DNA from 4 places in the Kitasatospora sp. NPDC087271 genome. Region 2 is predicted to be linked to each of the others. Evidence: riboswitches for the same ligand, from Rfam matches in the RefSeq annotation. Region 2 holds a riboswitch; each other region holds the start of a gene.
What was found. A riboswitch is a leader RNA that binds a small molecule or an ion and turns the genes downstream of it on or off. The one in region 2 is predicted to bind cobalamin.

Region 1 (3,515 bases), on a different contig from region 2:
CGCGTCGCCGCGGAACTTGTTGACGAACCAGCCCGCCACGTGCCGCTGGTCCTCCGCCGACAGCAGTGCCAGCGTGCCGTACATCGCCGCGAAGACGCCGCCGCGGTCGATGTCCCCGACCACCACCACCGGCAGCCCGGCGGCCGTCGCCAGGCCCATGTTGGCGATGTCCCGGTCCCGCAGGTTGATCTCGGCGGGCGAACCGGCGCCCTCGCAGACCACCACCTCGTAGCGGCGGCGCAGATCCGCCAGGCACTCCAGCGACCGTTCCAGCAGGACGGGCTTGCGTTCGCGGTAGTCCAGCGCGCCCACCTCGGCGACCGGCCGGCCCAGCAGCACCACCTGGCTGCGGCCGTCCGCCCCCGGCTTCAGCAGCACCGGGTTCATCGCCGCCTCCGGCTCCACCCTGGCCGCCTGCGCCTGCATCGCCTGCGCCCGGCCGATCTCGGCGCCGTCGGCGGTGACGAAGGAGTTCAGCGACATGTTCTGCGCCTTGAACGGCGCGACCCGCACCCCCTGCCGGGCCAGCCAGCGGCAGATGCCCGCGGTCACCACGCTCTTGCCCGCGTCCGAGGTCGTCCCGGCGACCAGCAGTGCGTTGCTCATGCCCTTCCCCTCCACCGTGTCGTCAGCAAGCGCAGCGCGACGTGCCCCGCGACCGTCGTACCCAGGGCCAGCGCGCCCACCCGCCGGGAGAGCACGCAGGCCCGCTCGATGTCGTCCACCGTCACCGGCCGCAACTCCGCGCCCAGCACCGGCCGGTGTTCCACCCGCTCCCCGTACTGGAGGGTCCCGCCCAGCCGGACGCCCACCGCGCCCGCGAAGGCCGCCTCCGCCTGGCCCGCGTTCGGGCTCGGGTGCGCCGAACCGTCCCGCCGCCAGACCCGCCAGGCCGTTTTCGGCTGCGGCGCGGCGGCCACCGTGAGCAGAGCCGTCAGCCGGGCGCCCGGCCAGCCCGCCACGTCGTCCAGCCGCGCCGAGGCCCAGCCGAACCGGGCGTACCGCGGCGAGCGGTGGCCGACCATCGCGTCCAGCGTGTTCACCGCGCGGAACGCCAGCAGTCCCGGGGTGCCCGCCAGCGTGCCCCAGACCAGCGCGTTCACCACGGCGTCCGCCGTGTTCTCGGCCACCGACTCGACCACCGCGCGGGCGATCTGAGGCCCGTCCAGCGCGCTCGGGTCCCGCCCGCACAGGTGCGGCAGCCGCTCCCGCGCGGCCGCCAGGTCGCCCGTGGCCAGCGACCGGCCGATGGTGCGCGCCTCCCGGGTCAGCGAGGTGCCGCCCAGCACCGTCCAGGTCGCGGCGGCCGCCAGCGCGGCCCGGCCCAGCGGACGCCGGCCCACCGTACGCTCCAGGGCCACCGCGCCGGCCGCGACCGCGCCCACGCACAGCGCCGTGTACCCGGCGCCGGCCACCCGGTCGTCCTGCCACACCCGCCGCTCCAGCCGGGTCGCCGCACCGCCGAAGACGGCCACCGGGTGGCCGCGCCGGGGGTCGGCGAAGCGGGCGTCCGCGGCGAAGCCCGCGGCGGCGCCGAGCGCGAACGCGGCGGCGCGGGTCAGCGGGCGCACGGCGGGTTCGGCGGAAGGCCGCGTGGGGTCCGGCGGGGCGGGGCAGCCTGCATCGCGTGCGTGTCCTCACTCAGGGTCCGCGCCCTGGATCGACGTACCGGGGGCGAGAGTCTCCTGGCTTCCGGGTCGGACGCACCCCCGGGCCTTCCAGCGGCTTCTGACGGTCCGCCGTGGCAATGTTCCGAGCGTGCTCCCCGGTGACAGTGGCGGGACCGCGCCGGACTCGCACCGGCTTCCTCTGCATGCCTCCGTTTGGCCCCAGGATCCCATCACGCGGCCGAACCGGGAGTCAACCGAGGTCACGGAGGGGTTGGTCACACCTCGGAGCCCCGTCGCCACCTCCGATCCGCCCGCCCCGCCCTGCCTGACGCCCGCCCAGCCCGAGGCCCCGCCGTGCCCCGGACGGCCCAGCCCGGTGGCCGCCCGCGCGGCCCCCCGGTGAACTGGTGCCCGGACACCGCCCGGACACCGTCCGGTCCAAGACCAGCAGAGCGGGGAGCGATATGCGTTGGGGAACCGCGGCCGTCGTGGCGGCCGCCGTCGTCGGCGCCGGGGCCGCCGTCCTGGTGATCGGCCGCCGGGCCTCCGAACGGCTGGTCCACCCGGCGAGCGCCGCCCGGGAGTCCGGCCCCGTCCTGGTGCGGAGCCTCGCCGCGGGCCGGATCACCTTCAACCGCCGCCCCGAGAGCCTGCGCCCCGGCCGCTGGGCCGTGGAATGGGACGACCACGGCCACGCCGTCGTCGAGGACGTCCTGCACAGCGACGAGAACGGCGTCACCCGCCGCCTCGTCCGCGCGGACCGGGGCACCCTCACCCCCGGCACCGAGGTCCGCTTCACCCCCCGCGTCCACCTCGGCGACCCCACCGAGGCGCTCGGCCTCCCCTTCACCGACACCGCCGCCGACGGCGAACTCGGCGCCCTCCCCGCCTGGCGCCTCGACGGCAAACGCGGCACCTGGGTGATCCTCGTCCACGGCCCCGGCGCCGACCGGCAGCAGACCCTCCCGGTCCTCCCCGTCCTCGACCGCCTGGCCCTGCCCGCCCTCGCCGTCACCTACCGCGGTGACCAGGGCGCCCCGGCCTCGCCGGACGGGCTCGGCCACTTCGGCGAGACCGAGTGGCGCGACGTCGAGTCGGCGGTACGGCTCGCCCTCGACAGCGGCGCCGGCCGGGTCATCCTGTACGGCTGGTCCCTCGGAGCCACCATGGCCCTCCAGACGGCCTCCCGCTCCGCCTGGGCCCATGCCATCAGCGGCCTCGTCCTGGACTCGCCGGTCCTCGACCTGCCCGCCACCGCCCGCCGCGGCGCCGCCCGGGCCGGCTACACCGGCGCCGCCGCCGAGCTCGGCGCACTCGCCGCCGAGGGCCGCACCGGCGTCGACCTCGCCGACTTCAGCCGCATCGCCGAGGGCGCCGACCTGCGCGTCCCCACCCTCGTCCTGCACAGCCCCGACGACCAGGTCGCCCCCTTCCGCGCCGCCGAGCGCCTCGCCGCCGCCCGCCCCGGTGTGGTCAGCCTCCGCCCTTTCCCGGGCGCCGACCACGCCACCCTCTGGAACTCCGCCCCCACCCACTACACCGAACTCCTCCGCCGCTGGCTCACCCCCCTTCTCTGAACCCAGCCCCCCCCCGCGCGAGAAGTCACACCCGCGGGGCCTCCGTACGGAACCCGGACCTCACCTGTCGGCCACGGAGTGTGACCGGCCGGGCGGGTAGCGCGACCGCCGCCGCAAGGGTCGAGCCGTGATGGCATGACCCCGCCATCTGTTTCCGGCCAGGCGGTTTGCGTCTGTTGCCCGATTGTTGCCCGATCTTGGGGAGGTGCCGTCGACGGCCGCCCGTCCGTACAGCCAACCGGATGTGACAGAAGGCCGGTACAAGGGGAAGACTGCTCGACGTGACGTCTCGGAATCCGCGCGACCGTGATGCCCCGCTCCCTCCGAC
Region 2 (3,515 bases):
AGGGCGAGGGCGACCTGGCGGGCGGTGTCGCCGAGCGGCTGGTCGTCGCGGACGAAGGACCAGGCGAGCATCGTGACGGGGCCGGTGAGCATGCCCTTGACCGGGCGGTCGGTGAGGCCCTGCGCGTAGCCGAACCAGTCGACGGTCATCGGGTGCGGGCGGGAGATGTCCCCGGCCAGGACCGGCGGGCGCACGTACCGGGTGCCGTAGGACTGCACCCAGCCGTGCCGGGTGGCGAGGTAGCCGGTGAGCTGTTCGGCGAAGTACTGGACCATGTCGTTGCGCTCGGGCTCGCCGTGCACCAGGACGTCCAGTCCGGCCTTCTCCTGGAAGGCGATGACCTCCCGGACCTCCGCCTCGATGCGCTCCCGGTAGGCCGGGGCGTCGATCCGGCCCGCCGTGAGGTCGGCCCGCGCGACCCGCAGTTCGGAGGTCTGCGGGAACGAGCCGATCGTGGTGGTCGGCAGCAGCGGCAGGCCGAGCCGGGCGCGCTGGGCCTCGGCCCGCTGCGGGTAGGCCTGGGCGCGGCGGGTGTCGTCGGCGGTGACGGCGGCGGTACGGGCGCGCACCGCCGGATCGTGGGTGATCGGCGAGTTGGCGCGCGAGGCGAGGTCGGCGCGGTTGGCGGCCAGGTCGGCGGCGATCGCCCCCGTGCCCTCGCGCAGGCCCCGGGCCAGCAGCGCCACCTCCCTGGCCTTCTGCTTGGCGAAGGCGAGCCAGCGCAGGATCTGCGGGTCGACGTCGCGTTCGGCGGCGGCGTCCAACGGCACGTGCAGGAGGGAGCAGGACGGCGCGACGTCGACCCGCTCGGCGAGGCCCAGCAGGGTCGCCAGGGTGGCCAGCGACTTCTCCAGGTCGTTGATCCAGATGTTGCGCCCGTCGACCACCCCGGCGACCAGCCGCTTGCCGGGCAGCCCGCCGACGGCGGCCAGATCGTCCAGGTTCGCCGCGGCGGGCCCCGTGAAGTCCAGCGCCAGGCCCTCGACCGGGGCCTTGGCCAGCACCGGCAGGGCCTCACCCAGGCGGTCGAAGTAGCTCGCGACCAGCAGCTTCGGACGGTCCGCCAGGCCGCCCAGGTCACGGTAGGCGCGGGCGGCGGCGTTCAGCTCGGCCGGGGTGCGGTCCTGCACCAGCGCGGGCTCGTCCAGCTGCACCCACTCGGCGCCGGCCGCCTTCAGGTCCGCCAGCAGCTGCGCGTAGACGGGCAGCAGCCGGTCCAGCAGGGTGATCGGCTGGAAGTCGTCGGCGACACCGGGGGCGGGCTTGGCGAGCAGCAGGTAGGTGAGGGGGCCGACCAGCACGGGGCGTGCGGTGTGGCCGAGCGCCAGCGCCTCCCGGAACTCCCCGACGGCCTTGGCCGGGTCCGCGGTGAAGACGGTGTCCGGGCCGAGTTCGGGCACCAGGTAGTGGTAGTTGGTGTCGAACCACTTGGTCATCTCCAGCGGCGCGACCTCCTGGGTGCCGCGCGCCATGGCGAAGTAGCCGTCCAGCGCGTCCGCCTCGACGGCCGCCCGGTGGCGGGCCGGGATCGCGCCGACGGCGACCGTGGTGTCCAGTACGTGGTCGTAGAGCGAGAAGTCGCCGGTGGGCACTTCCGAGGCCCCGGCCTGGGCGAGCTGCGCCCAGTTCTCCCGGCGCAGGCCGACCGCCGCCTCCCGCAGGGCGTCGGCGGTGACCGTGCCCTTCCAGTAGCCCTCGATGGCCTTCTTCAGCTCCCGGCCCTGGCCCTGCCGGGGGTAGCCGTACACGGTGGCCCTGGTTGCCGCGGCTGCGGACTTCGTGGTCAAGGGACTCTCCTTCGCGAGTCTGGCTCCTCAAGTACCCGGGGACGGGACGAGAGCGCGAAGGGATGACGAACCGGGCGGCGGCTCACGTCGATGCACGTGCCGGACCCGCCTGGTATGGTCGCCGACCCGCCCGCGAGGTCACCGGGATATCCGCACGCGGAACGGTCCGCGGGCGGGCAACGGGCAGGTCTTCGGACTCGTGGGCGCACCGGGCCTGTCGGCGTCCGGTACCTACTGGCCATCGCTTCCCAGACCCGTCCCGGGTCCAGTGCGTATGACGGCGGTCGTTCCCACTCACCGCTGCGGGGCAGTCCCGGATTCCCACCGGGTTCCCTCTTGCGACGTCCTGCCTGGCGGGCAGGACGAACCAGCTGCGTCGCCAGCTTAGGGGCAAACCGCCGGGGCCGACGCGGAATTCACGGAAGCCGTCCGCATGGTGAGACTCCCTCGCCGCTCGCGGAGCCGTTCGTGGTGCTGCTGGCGGTGCCGTTCGTGGTGACTCGTCGACCGTCCGGGGCTTCGAAGCGCACCACGGGCTCGAAGTTGGCGCGGCGGGCCGCGCGGCGGAGGACGGTGAGGACGGCCGGGCCGACGACGAGCACGGCCGTGAAGGTGGTGACGGCCCGGCCGGTGTCCCAGCCGAGCGAGGTCGCGAGGTCGAAGAGCAGGTAGCGGTGCCACTGCTCGGTGAACGGCAGCCCCGGCAGGTAGGCGATGGAACTGTTCGGGTCGGTGGAGAACGGCCAGAAGGAGAGGTTGAGAAGGAAGCCGAAGAGGTACCCGGAGAAGGCCCCGTACGCCGCCAGCATCGCCACCTCCCAGCGCCGCCGCCGGGTTCTCGGCAGGAGCCCGGCGAGCATGCCGACGAACGCGCAGCCGAACATCTGGTACGGCATCCAGGGGCCGACGCCGCCGGTGAGCAGCGCGGAGGCGAACAGCGAGGTGCAGCCGAGGGTGAACCCGAAGCCCGGGCCGAAGACCCGGCCGGCCAGGACGAGGATGAAGAAGACCGTCTCCACTCCTGCGGTGCCGGCGCCGAGCGGGCGCAGCCCGGCGTTGACGGCGGACAGGACGCCGAGCATGGCGAGGGCCTTGGCGTCGATGCCGCCGGCCGCGATCTCCGCGATGACGACGGCGAGCACCAGGATCAGCAGGGCGCCGAAGATCAGCGGCGGGGCGTAGGAGGAGCCGAACTTTCCCGGGGCGACGACGAACGGCCAGGTGAAGGCGACCAAGCCGATGAAGGCGGCCAGGGCCGCGACGACGCGGGCCCGGCCGGGGATCCGGACGGCGCTCACCGGGCGGTCTCGGCGGGCGCCAGGGCCTCGGCCACCTGCCGGGTAGTCAGGTAGGGCAGCGGGGCGAGGATCTTGGCGGTCTGGGGGGCGAAGGTGGGCGAGGCGACGATGACCTCGGCGGTGGGGCCGTCGGCGACGATCTCGCCCTCGGCCATCACCACCACCCGGTCGGCGGTGGCGGCGACGAACTCGACGTCGTGGGTGGAGACGACGACCGTACGGCCTTCGGCGGCGAGGGCGTCCACGATGCCGGTGAGCGCCTCCTTCGCGTGGTAGTCGAGCCCTCGGGTGGGTTCGTCCAGCAGCACCACCCTTGGTGCGGCGGCCAGTTGGATCGCCAGGACCAGGGACAGCTTCTGGCCCTCGGAGAGGTCCCGGGGGTGGGTGCCGTCGGGGATCCCGGGGGCGAGCCGGTCGAGGATCTGCCGCG
Region 3 (3,515 bases), on a different contig from region 2:
GTGGTCGATGTGCAGCTCGCCGCGGGCGGCGCGGGTCTCGCCGTAGGCCTCGTGGCGGCCCAGCTGCTCGGCCAGGTCGGCGGAGCGCTCGTACGCGGTGAGCATGATGCGCTCGGCGATGAGGGTGGACAGTCGCGCGGCCTCGGCGGAGTCGAAGTCGATCCGCAGCTTGAAGAAGACGTCCTGGAGGCCCATCACGCCGAGGCCGACCGGGCGCCAGCGGGAGTTGGAGGTGCCGGCCTCGGTGGTCGGGTAGAAGTTGATGTCCACCACGCGGTCGAGGAACGTCACGGCGGTGCGGACGGTGGCGTCGAGGCGCTCCCAGTCCATGGCGCCGAGCAGGTCGTCGACGGAGGCCCCCGGGGCGACGTGGGCGCCGAGGTTGACCGAGCCGAGGTTGCAGACGGCGGTCTCGGAGTCGTCCGTGACCTCCAGGATCTCGGTGCACAGGTTCGAGGAGTGCACCGTGCGGCCGGGCAGCGCGGTCTGGTTGGCGGCGCGGTTGGAGGCGTCCTTGAAGGTCATCCAGCCGTTGCCGGTCTGCGCCAGGGTGCGCATCATCCGGGCGTACAGGGTCTGCGCGGGGATGGTGCGCACGGCCTTGCCGGCCAGCTCGGCCTTGCGGTAGGCCTCGTCGAAGTCGGAGCCCCACAGGTCGACGAGCTCGGGCACGTCGGCGGGGGAGAACAGCGACCAGTCCTCGTTGGCGTTGACCCGGCGCATGAACTCGTCCGGGATCCAGTGAGCCAGGTTGAGGTTGTGGGTGCGCCGCGCCTCCTCGCCGGTGTTGTCGCGGAGCTCCAGGAACTCCTCGACGTCGGCGTGCCAGGTCTCCAGGTAGACGCAGGCCGCGCCCTTGCGGCGGCCGCCCTGGTTGACGGCGGCGACCGAGGAGTCGAGGGTGCGCAGGAACGGGACGATGCCGTTGGACTTGCCGTTGGTGCCGCGGATCAGGCTGCCGCGCGAGCGGATGCGCGAGTAGGACAGGCCGATGCCGCCGGCGTGCTTGGACAGCCGGGCGATCTGCGCGTAGCGGTTGTAGATCGAGTCCAGGTTGTCCAGCGGGGAGTCGAGCAGGTAGCAGCTCGACATCTGCGGGTGCCGGGTGCCGGAGTTGAACAGGGTCGGCGAGGAGGTCAGGTACTCCAGCCGGCTCATCAGGCCGTACAGCTCGGCGACCTCCCGCACCGACTGCTCGCTGTCGCCGACCGCCAGGCCGCAGGCGACGCGGAGCAGGAAGTGCTGCGGGGTCTCGATGACCTTGCGGGTGATCGGGTGGCGCAGCAGGTAGCGGGACTGCACGGTGCGCAGGCCGAAGTACTCGAAGCGGTCGTCGCCGTGCGCGTCGATCAGCGCGTCCAGGGCGGCGGCGTGCTTGGTGACGAAGGCGGCGGTGGTGTCGCCGATCAGGCCCTCGGCGTGGCCGACGGCGATCGAGGCGGCGAAGGAGCGCGAGCCCTGGCTGTTCGCCTCGTCGACGATCTCCAGGGCGAGCAGCCGGGCGGCCAGCTTCGAGTACTGGGGGTCCTCGGCGATCATCGACGCGGCGGCGTCCACGGCCAGCCCGCGCAGCTCGGCGAAGTCCGAGCCGGCGTGGCGGCCGCGCAGCGCGGCGGCGGCGACATGGCCGGGGTCCACCTGGGGGAGATCGACGCTGCGGTCGGTGAGCAGCCGAAGGAGCGCGCCGCCGGGGTCGGAGACCGTCGGGTCGGTGGGGGCGGGGCCGGTGCCCTGGGCGGGCAGGGTGGCTGAGGCAGCGGTGGTCAAGGCGCTCTCTCCTGGCGGCGATCGGCGGCGGTGATCGGGGGTACCGGGCCGTTCGGGGCAGGGGAGCACGGCACGTACGCAGGAAGCGTCGCGCGACGGTGGCGTCCCCGGCCCGCCCGCGAGGCCCGGAAGGTAGTTCTCGTGCTGGCGCGGCCTCTGCGGGAGGGCCCGTGCGCACACCGTCGGCAGGTACTCGGACTCGCGGGGCGGCTACTGGAGCCGCCCGCTCACCGCTGCGGGGCAGTCCCGGATTCGCACCGGGTTCCCCTGCATCGACAGCAGGATTGAGCATACATCTAGTGGTGTCTCTCTGATGCGACCCCACATGTAGTACGGCGCGGTGTGTCGGAGCGATGACCGGGGGTGCCGGGAGGGGGCGGGTCGTGGCCTTGGGGCGCCTCGGATCCGGGCTCCCGGCGCCCTGATTCCGGGCTCCCGGCGCCTTGATTCCGGGCCCCGGCGTCCTGGTTTCGATACGGAACGGTCACCAGGCGGACCGGTTGCCGCGGGCATGCCCTACGATCTGGGCGCATGAGCGAGCGAAGCGCCGAGGGGCGCGTTTCGCGAAGCGATCATCGAGCGAAGCGAGGGGGCGCGTGAGCGACGGAACTGGCGCACCCGGGCAGGGTCCGCAGGGAACGCCTCCCCCCGGGCCGGGGGACGCGCACGGTCAGCAGCCGCCGGTGGTGCCCGGTCCGGTGTTGCCGCCGAGCGGGGGCTTCGGGCCGCCGCCGGCCTCGTACGGGCCTCCGGTGCCGCCCGCGCAGCCGGTGGCGCAGCCCGGTCCGCCGGGGCAGCCTCCGCTGCCGCAGCCGGGACCGCCAGGGCAGCAGCTGCCGCCGCAGTGGCAGCCGCACCCCCAGCCGAACCCCCAGGCACACCCCCAGCCGCATCCGCAGTCGTACCCGCAGCCCCAGGCGCCGCAGCGCGCCGAGCCGAACTGGGAGGCGCTGGCCGACCGCAACGCGGCGGACGGCAAGCGCCGCCGCCGGCTGCGGGCCCTCGGCGTGGCGGTCGCGGTCGTCCTGGTCGGCGGCCTGATCGCGGGCGGGGCGGTGCTGCTGACGAAGGGCGGCGGCGACAAGCCGGTCGCCGGGCCGATCGCCTCGGCCTCCAACCGGCCGTCCTCCGCCGCATCGGGTGCCGCGCCGAGTGCCGCCGCGACCCCGGGCGGGAACCCGTCCGGCACCCCGGGCGGCGCGCCGGACGACCCGTCGAAGCCGATCTGGGAGGCCGCCACCGACCCGGCGCCGCAGGACGCGGGGGCACTGTTCTCCGCGCTCCAGGTGACGGTCAACGGCGCCACCTGGAACCGGACCTTCGTCTCGCTGGACTCGCCCTGCTGGGACGGGAACTCGACGACCGGCGGGCTCGGCAAGGTCCTCGGTGACCAGGGCTGCCAGAAGGTGCTCCGGGCGACCTACGTCTCCGGCGACAGCGCGGTGACCGTCGGCGTCGCGGTCTTCGACCACAAGATCCAGGCCGAGACCTCGATGAAGAGCTACACCGGCCACCTCAAGGGCGCCGTCGCGCCGGGCGCGCCGGCCTTCTGCGCCACTCCGGGCTGCACCAACACGCACAACACCCTGGGCCGGTACGCCTACTTCACGGTCGAGGGCTCGGCGAAGGGCGGCGACACCGCCGACGCCGCCGCCACCGCGGCGGCCGCCGGCTTCGGCGAGCACGTGAAGGGCCAGCTGCTCCAGCGCGCCAAGGCCGCGTCCGCGGCCGCGCCGGGTGCGCCGGGT
Region 4 (3,515 bases), on a different contig from region 2:
AATCCGGGCCGGCGGCCGGTGAGTTGGCAGTGGGCGGACATGGGTGCTCCCTGACGTCCGGGAATGGGCGGGACGGAGCTCACGTTACACCAGATGAAAATGACTTCCATTTCGGTGTACGGTTTCGCCCCAGCCCCGAACACCCCGCCAACCCGGGAGGACACCCATGGCCCGCAGCGAACTGCGCCCCGTCATCAAGCTCCGCTCCACCGCCGGCACCGGCTACACGTACGTGACCCGCAAGAACCGCCGCAACGACCCTGACCGGATGATCCTGCGCAAGTACGACCCGGTCGCGCGCCGGCACGTCGACTTCCGCGAAGAGCGCTGAACCCCGCCCGCCCGACGACCGGCACCGACCCGCAGCGACGAAACGGCGCCTCCCCCGGGATCCCGGGGGAGGCGCCGTCGCTGCTCGCTGCCGTCGCTGATCGCAGCCGTCGCTACTCGGCGGCCACCCAGCGCTTCTCCACCCGGGCCAGCTTCCAGTAGGCGATCGCCGCGGCCCAGACCACCACGAACAGCCCGGCGATCGCGTAGCCGACGTTGTCCAGCGAGATGCCCGCGATCCAGCCGGTGACCGGGTCGGTCAGATCGAGCTTCTCGTGCAGCACGCCGACCAGTTCGATGGTGCCGATGACGAAGGCCACCGCGATCGACAGCCCGGTGATCGTCAGGTTGTAGTACACCTTCCGGACCGGGTTCGCGAAGGCCCACTGGTACGCGAAGTTCATGAACGTCCCGTCCAGGGTGTCGAACAGGCTCATCCCGGCCGCGAACAGCAGCGGCAGGCAGACGATCGCGTACCAGGGCAGCCCGGCCGCCGCGCCCGACCCGGCCATCACCATCAGGGTGACCTCGGTCGCGGTGTCGAAGCCCAGCCCCAGCACCATGCCCACCGGGAACATCTGCCCGGGCCGGGTGATCGACCGGGTCGCCCGGTTCAGCACCCGGGCCATGAAGCCGCGCGAGTTGAGGTGCTCCTCCAGCTGCGCCTCGTCGTACGACCCGGCCCGCATCGCCCGGAACACCTTGAGTATGCCGAGCAGCGCGGCCAGGTTGAGCGCGCCGATCAGGTAGAGGAACGCGCCGGAGGCCGTCGTGCCGACCATCCCGAGCCACTTGTGGGTGGCCGAGTCGTCGTCCATCAGCGTGCTGGCCAGCTGCGCGCCGCCCGCCACCAGGGCGGCCATCAGCACCACCATCGAGGAGTGCCCGAGGGCGAACCAGAAGCCGACCGAGACCGGCCGCTTGCCGTCCGCCATCAGCTTGCGGGTGGTGTTGTCGATCACCGCGATGTGGTCGGCGTCGAAGGCGTGCCGCATGCCGAGGGTGTACGCGGTGATCCCGAGGCCCACCCCGAAGACCTGGGTGCCGACCGCGTAGTTGTGGGGCGCGACCAGGAAGACGAGCGTCCCGAAGGCCACCACGTGCATGGCCAGGATCACCCCCATCAGCCCGGCCGTGCGGACGGTGTCCTCGCGCTTCCAGCGGAACGTGGGCAGCACGGACGGTGTCGCCGGCGCCTCGGCGGCGGCGGCGGTTTCGGGCAGGGTCATTCGGGTCACGCTCCAGCACCTCGTGGAAACACTTCGTGAGATGCCGTGGCCGGTCTCCTGGCTTACGGGGGTCCCGTACCCGCCTTCCCAGGTGCGCGAGGCTCCCAGTGGCGTCGTGGGTACGGACGTCTCTCCATCGTCGACGATCACGATGGCCCGATCACAGTGGCGAGGGCCGCTCCGGACTGGGACCCCTGAGGATCCGTCACCGGTCTTCCCGAGCACCACGGCGGGGAACACCGTAGGGGCCAGGACCCACCCTTGCAAGGCTGCGCACCTGCGCAGGTGTCCAGGATCACAGGCCCCCTCCTGCAACAATGTGCGCATGCATCTCGTACCGGCCGACCGCGCGGGCCACCGCACCATCGACGGACACCGGGTCTGCGAGGCCATCGCCGCGATCGGCGACCCCGCGCACGTCCGCACCTGGGCCGAGCGGTTCTCCCTGCTCGCCGACCCCGGGCGGCTCGCCCTCCTGCTCGCCCTCCACCGGGCCGGCCCGCTCGCCGTCTCCGACCTCGCCGTCGCCACCGGCATGCGCGACCCCGCCGTGTCCCAGGCCCTGCGGCTGCTCCGCACCGCGGGCGTGGTCACCGGAGACAAGGACGGGCGGGTCGTGCGCTACCGGCTCGTGGACGAGGCCCTGCGCCCCCTCCTCGACGCGTGCGCCGCCGCCGAACACCACGAGCCCAACACGGCCGTCGGCTGACCGGCTCCCCCCCCCCCCCCCCGGAGGACGCGCCGGGGCCCGGCCGGAGCAACCCTCGAACGCGGTCAGGCCGCCTGGCAGGCGGGGCACCAGAAGAGGTTGCGCGCGGCGTGCTGCTCCGTCCGGACGTCGGTGCCGCAGACCAGGCAGGGCATCGCGGCCCGCCGGTAGACGTACACCTCGCCGCCGTGGTCGTCGACGCGCGGCGGGCGGCCCATCGCCTCGGGGGTGTGCTCGGGGCGGACGGTGTCGATCCGGCCCGCGCCGACGCCCTCGTGCATCAGGGCGACCAGGTCGGCCCAGATCGCGTCCCACTCGCCCCGGGTGAGGTCGCGGCCGGCGCGGTGCGGGTTGATCCCGTGGCGGAACAGCACCTCGGCCCGGTAGACGTTGCCCACCCCGGCCAGCACCTTCTGGTCCATCAGCAGCGCGGCGACGGTCGTCCGGCTGGCCGATATCCGGCGCCAGGCGGCCTGCGGGTCGGCGTCGGCGCGCAGCGGGTCGGGGCCCAGCCGGGCCGCGACGGCGGCCTTCTCCGCGCCGGTGACCAGCGCGCAGGTGTTGGGGCCGCGCAGGTCTGCGTAGCCGTCGTCGTTGGCCAGCCGCAGCCGGACCAGGCCGACCGGCTCGGGCGCGGGCCCGGTGCCGAAGGCGAAGCCGCCGTAGAGGCCGAGGTGGACGTGCACCCAGGCGCCCTCCTCGAAGCCGAGGAACAGGTGCTTGCCGACGGCTTCGGCCGCGGTGAGCAGCTGCCCGTCGATGGCCTTGGCCTCGTCGGCGAACCGGCCCTGCGGGCTGGACACCTCGACCGGGCGGCCGCCGAAGGCCTTCCGGTTCTCGGCGGCGAGGCGGTGGATGATGTGGCCTTCCGGCACGGGCGTCAGCTCCCCCGGGGTGGTTCGACAGGACCCGCACATCATCGCAGCCGGCACCGACACCGCCGGATCGTCGCAGGTCAGCGCACCGGCATGCCCATCAGCCGGGCCAGGATGACGCGGTCCAGCTCGGCGGCGGTGCCGGCCACGTCCAGGTACGAGTTGTCGATGATCGGCAGCCCGGAGTTGTACCAGCCGGCCATCCGGCCGTGGATCCGCGCCACCTCCTCGTCACCGAGCCGCCGGGTGCCGCCGCGCCGGGCGTTGCGGTGCAGCACGGAGTCCAGGCTGGGCAGCAGCACGACCGGGATCATGCCGGGGCCGATGTGCCGCTTCCAGCCGCCGAGGCCGATGGCCGGGCGGTCCGGGAAG

Region 1: another riboswitch for cobalamin. It lies ahead of ACIO9K_RS30275 (cobalamin biosynthesis protein); the one in region 2 lies ahead of metE (5-methyltetrahydropteroyltriglutamate--homocysteine S-methyltransferase).
Region 3: another riboswitch for cobalamin. It lies ahead of ACIO9K_RS19415 (ribonucleoside-diphosphate reductase subunit alpha); the one in region 2 lies ahead of metE (5-methyltetrahydropteroyltriglutamate--homocysteine S-methyltransferase).
Region 4: another riboswitch for cobalamin. It lies ahead of ACIO9K_RS14870 (HoxN/HupN/NixA family nickel/cobalt transporter); the one in region 2 lies ahead of metE (5-methyltetrahydropteroyltriglutamate--homocysteine S-methyltransferase).

The regions. Positions count from the first base shown of each region.
Region 1 is NZ_JBIUYQ010000023.1:50,697-54,211, forward strand. Features, by position in the region: gene ACIO9K_RS30270 (cobyric acid synthase) at 1-606, opposite strand, end outside; gene ACIO9K_RS30275 (cobalamin biosynthesis protein) at 603-1,571, opposite strand; cobalamin riboswitch at 1,679-1,811, opposite strand; gene ACIO9K_RS30280 (alpha/beta hydrolase family protein) at 2,075-3,187, shown strand.
Region 2 is NZ_JBIUYQ010000032.1:12,314-15,828, forward strand. Features, by position in the region: gene metE (5-methyltetrahydropteroyltriglutamate--homocysteine S-methyltransferase) at 1-1,787, opposite strand, end outside; cobalamin riboswitch at 1,952-2,174, opposite strand; gene ACIO9K_RS33740 (ECF transporter S component) at 2,204-3,085, opposite strand; gene ACIO9K_RS33745 (ABC transporter ATP-binding protein) at 3,082-3,515, opposite strand, start outside.
Region 3 is NZ_JBIUYQ010000010.1:226,920-230,434, reverse strand. Features, by position in the region: gene ACIO9K_RS19415 (ribonucleoside-diphosphate reductase subunit alpha) at 1-1,767, opposite strand, end outside; cobalamin riboswitch at 1,934-2,076, opposite strand; gene ACIO9K_RS19410 (hypothetical protein) at 2,520-3,515, shown strand, end outside.
Region 4 is NZ_JBIUYQ010000007.1:213,389-216,903, reverse strand. Features, by position in the region: gene rpmB (50S ribosomal protein L28) at 1-41, opposite strand, end outside; gene rpmG (50S ribosomal protein L33) at 167-331, shown strand; gene ACIO9K_RS14870 (HoxN/HupN/NixA family nickel/cobalt transporter) at 444-1,559, opposite strand; cobalamin riboswitch at 1,589-1,803, opposite strand; gene ACIO9K_RS14865 (metalloregulator ArsR/SmtB family transcription factor) at 1,885-2,268, shown strand; gene ACIO9K_RS14860 (DNA-formamidopyrimidine glycosylase family protein) at 2,334-3,143, opposite strand; gene ACIO9K_RS14855 (AAA family ATPase) at 3,224-3,515, opposite strand, start outside.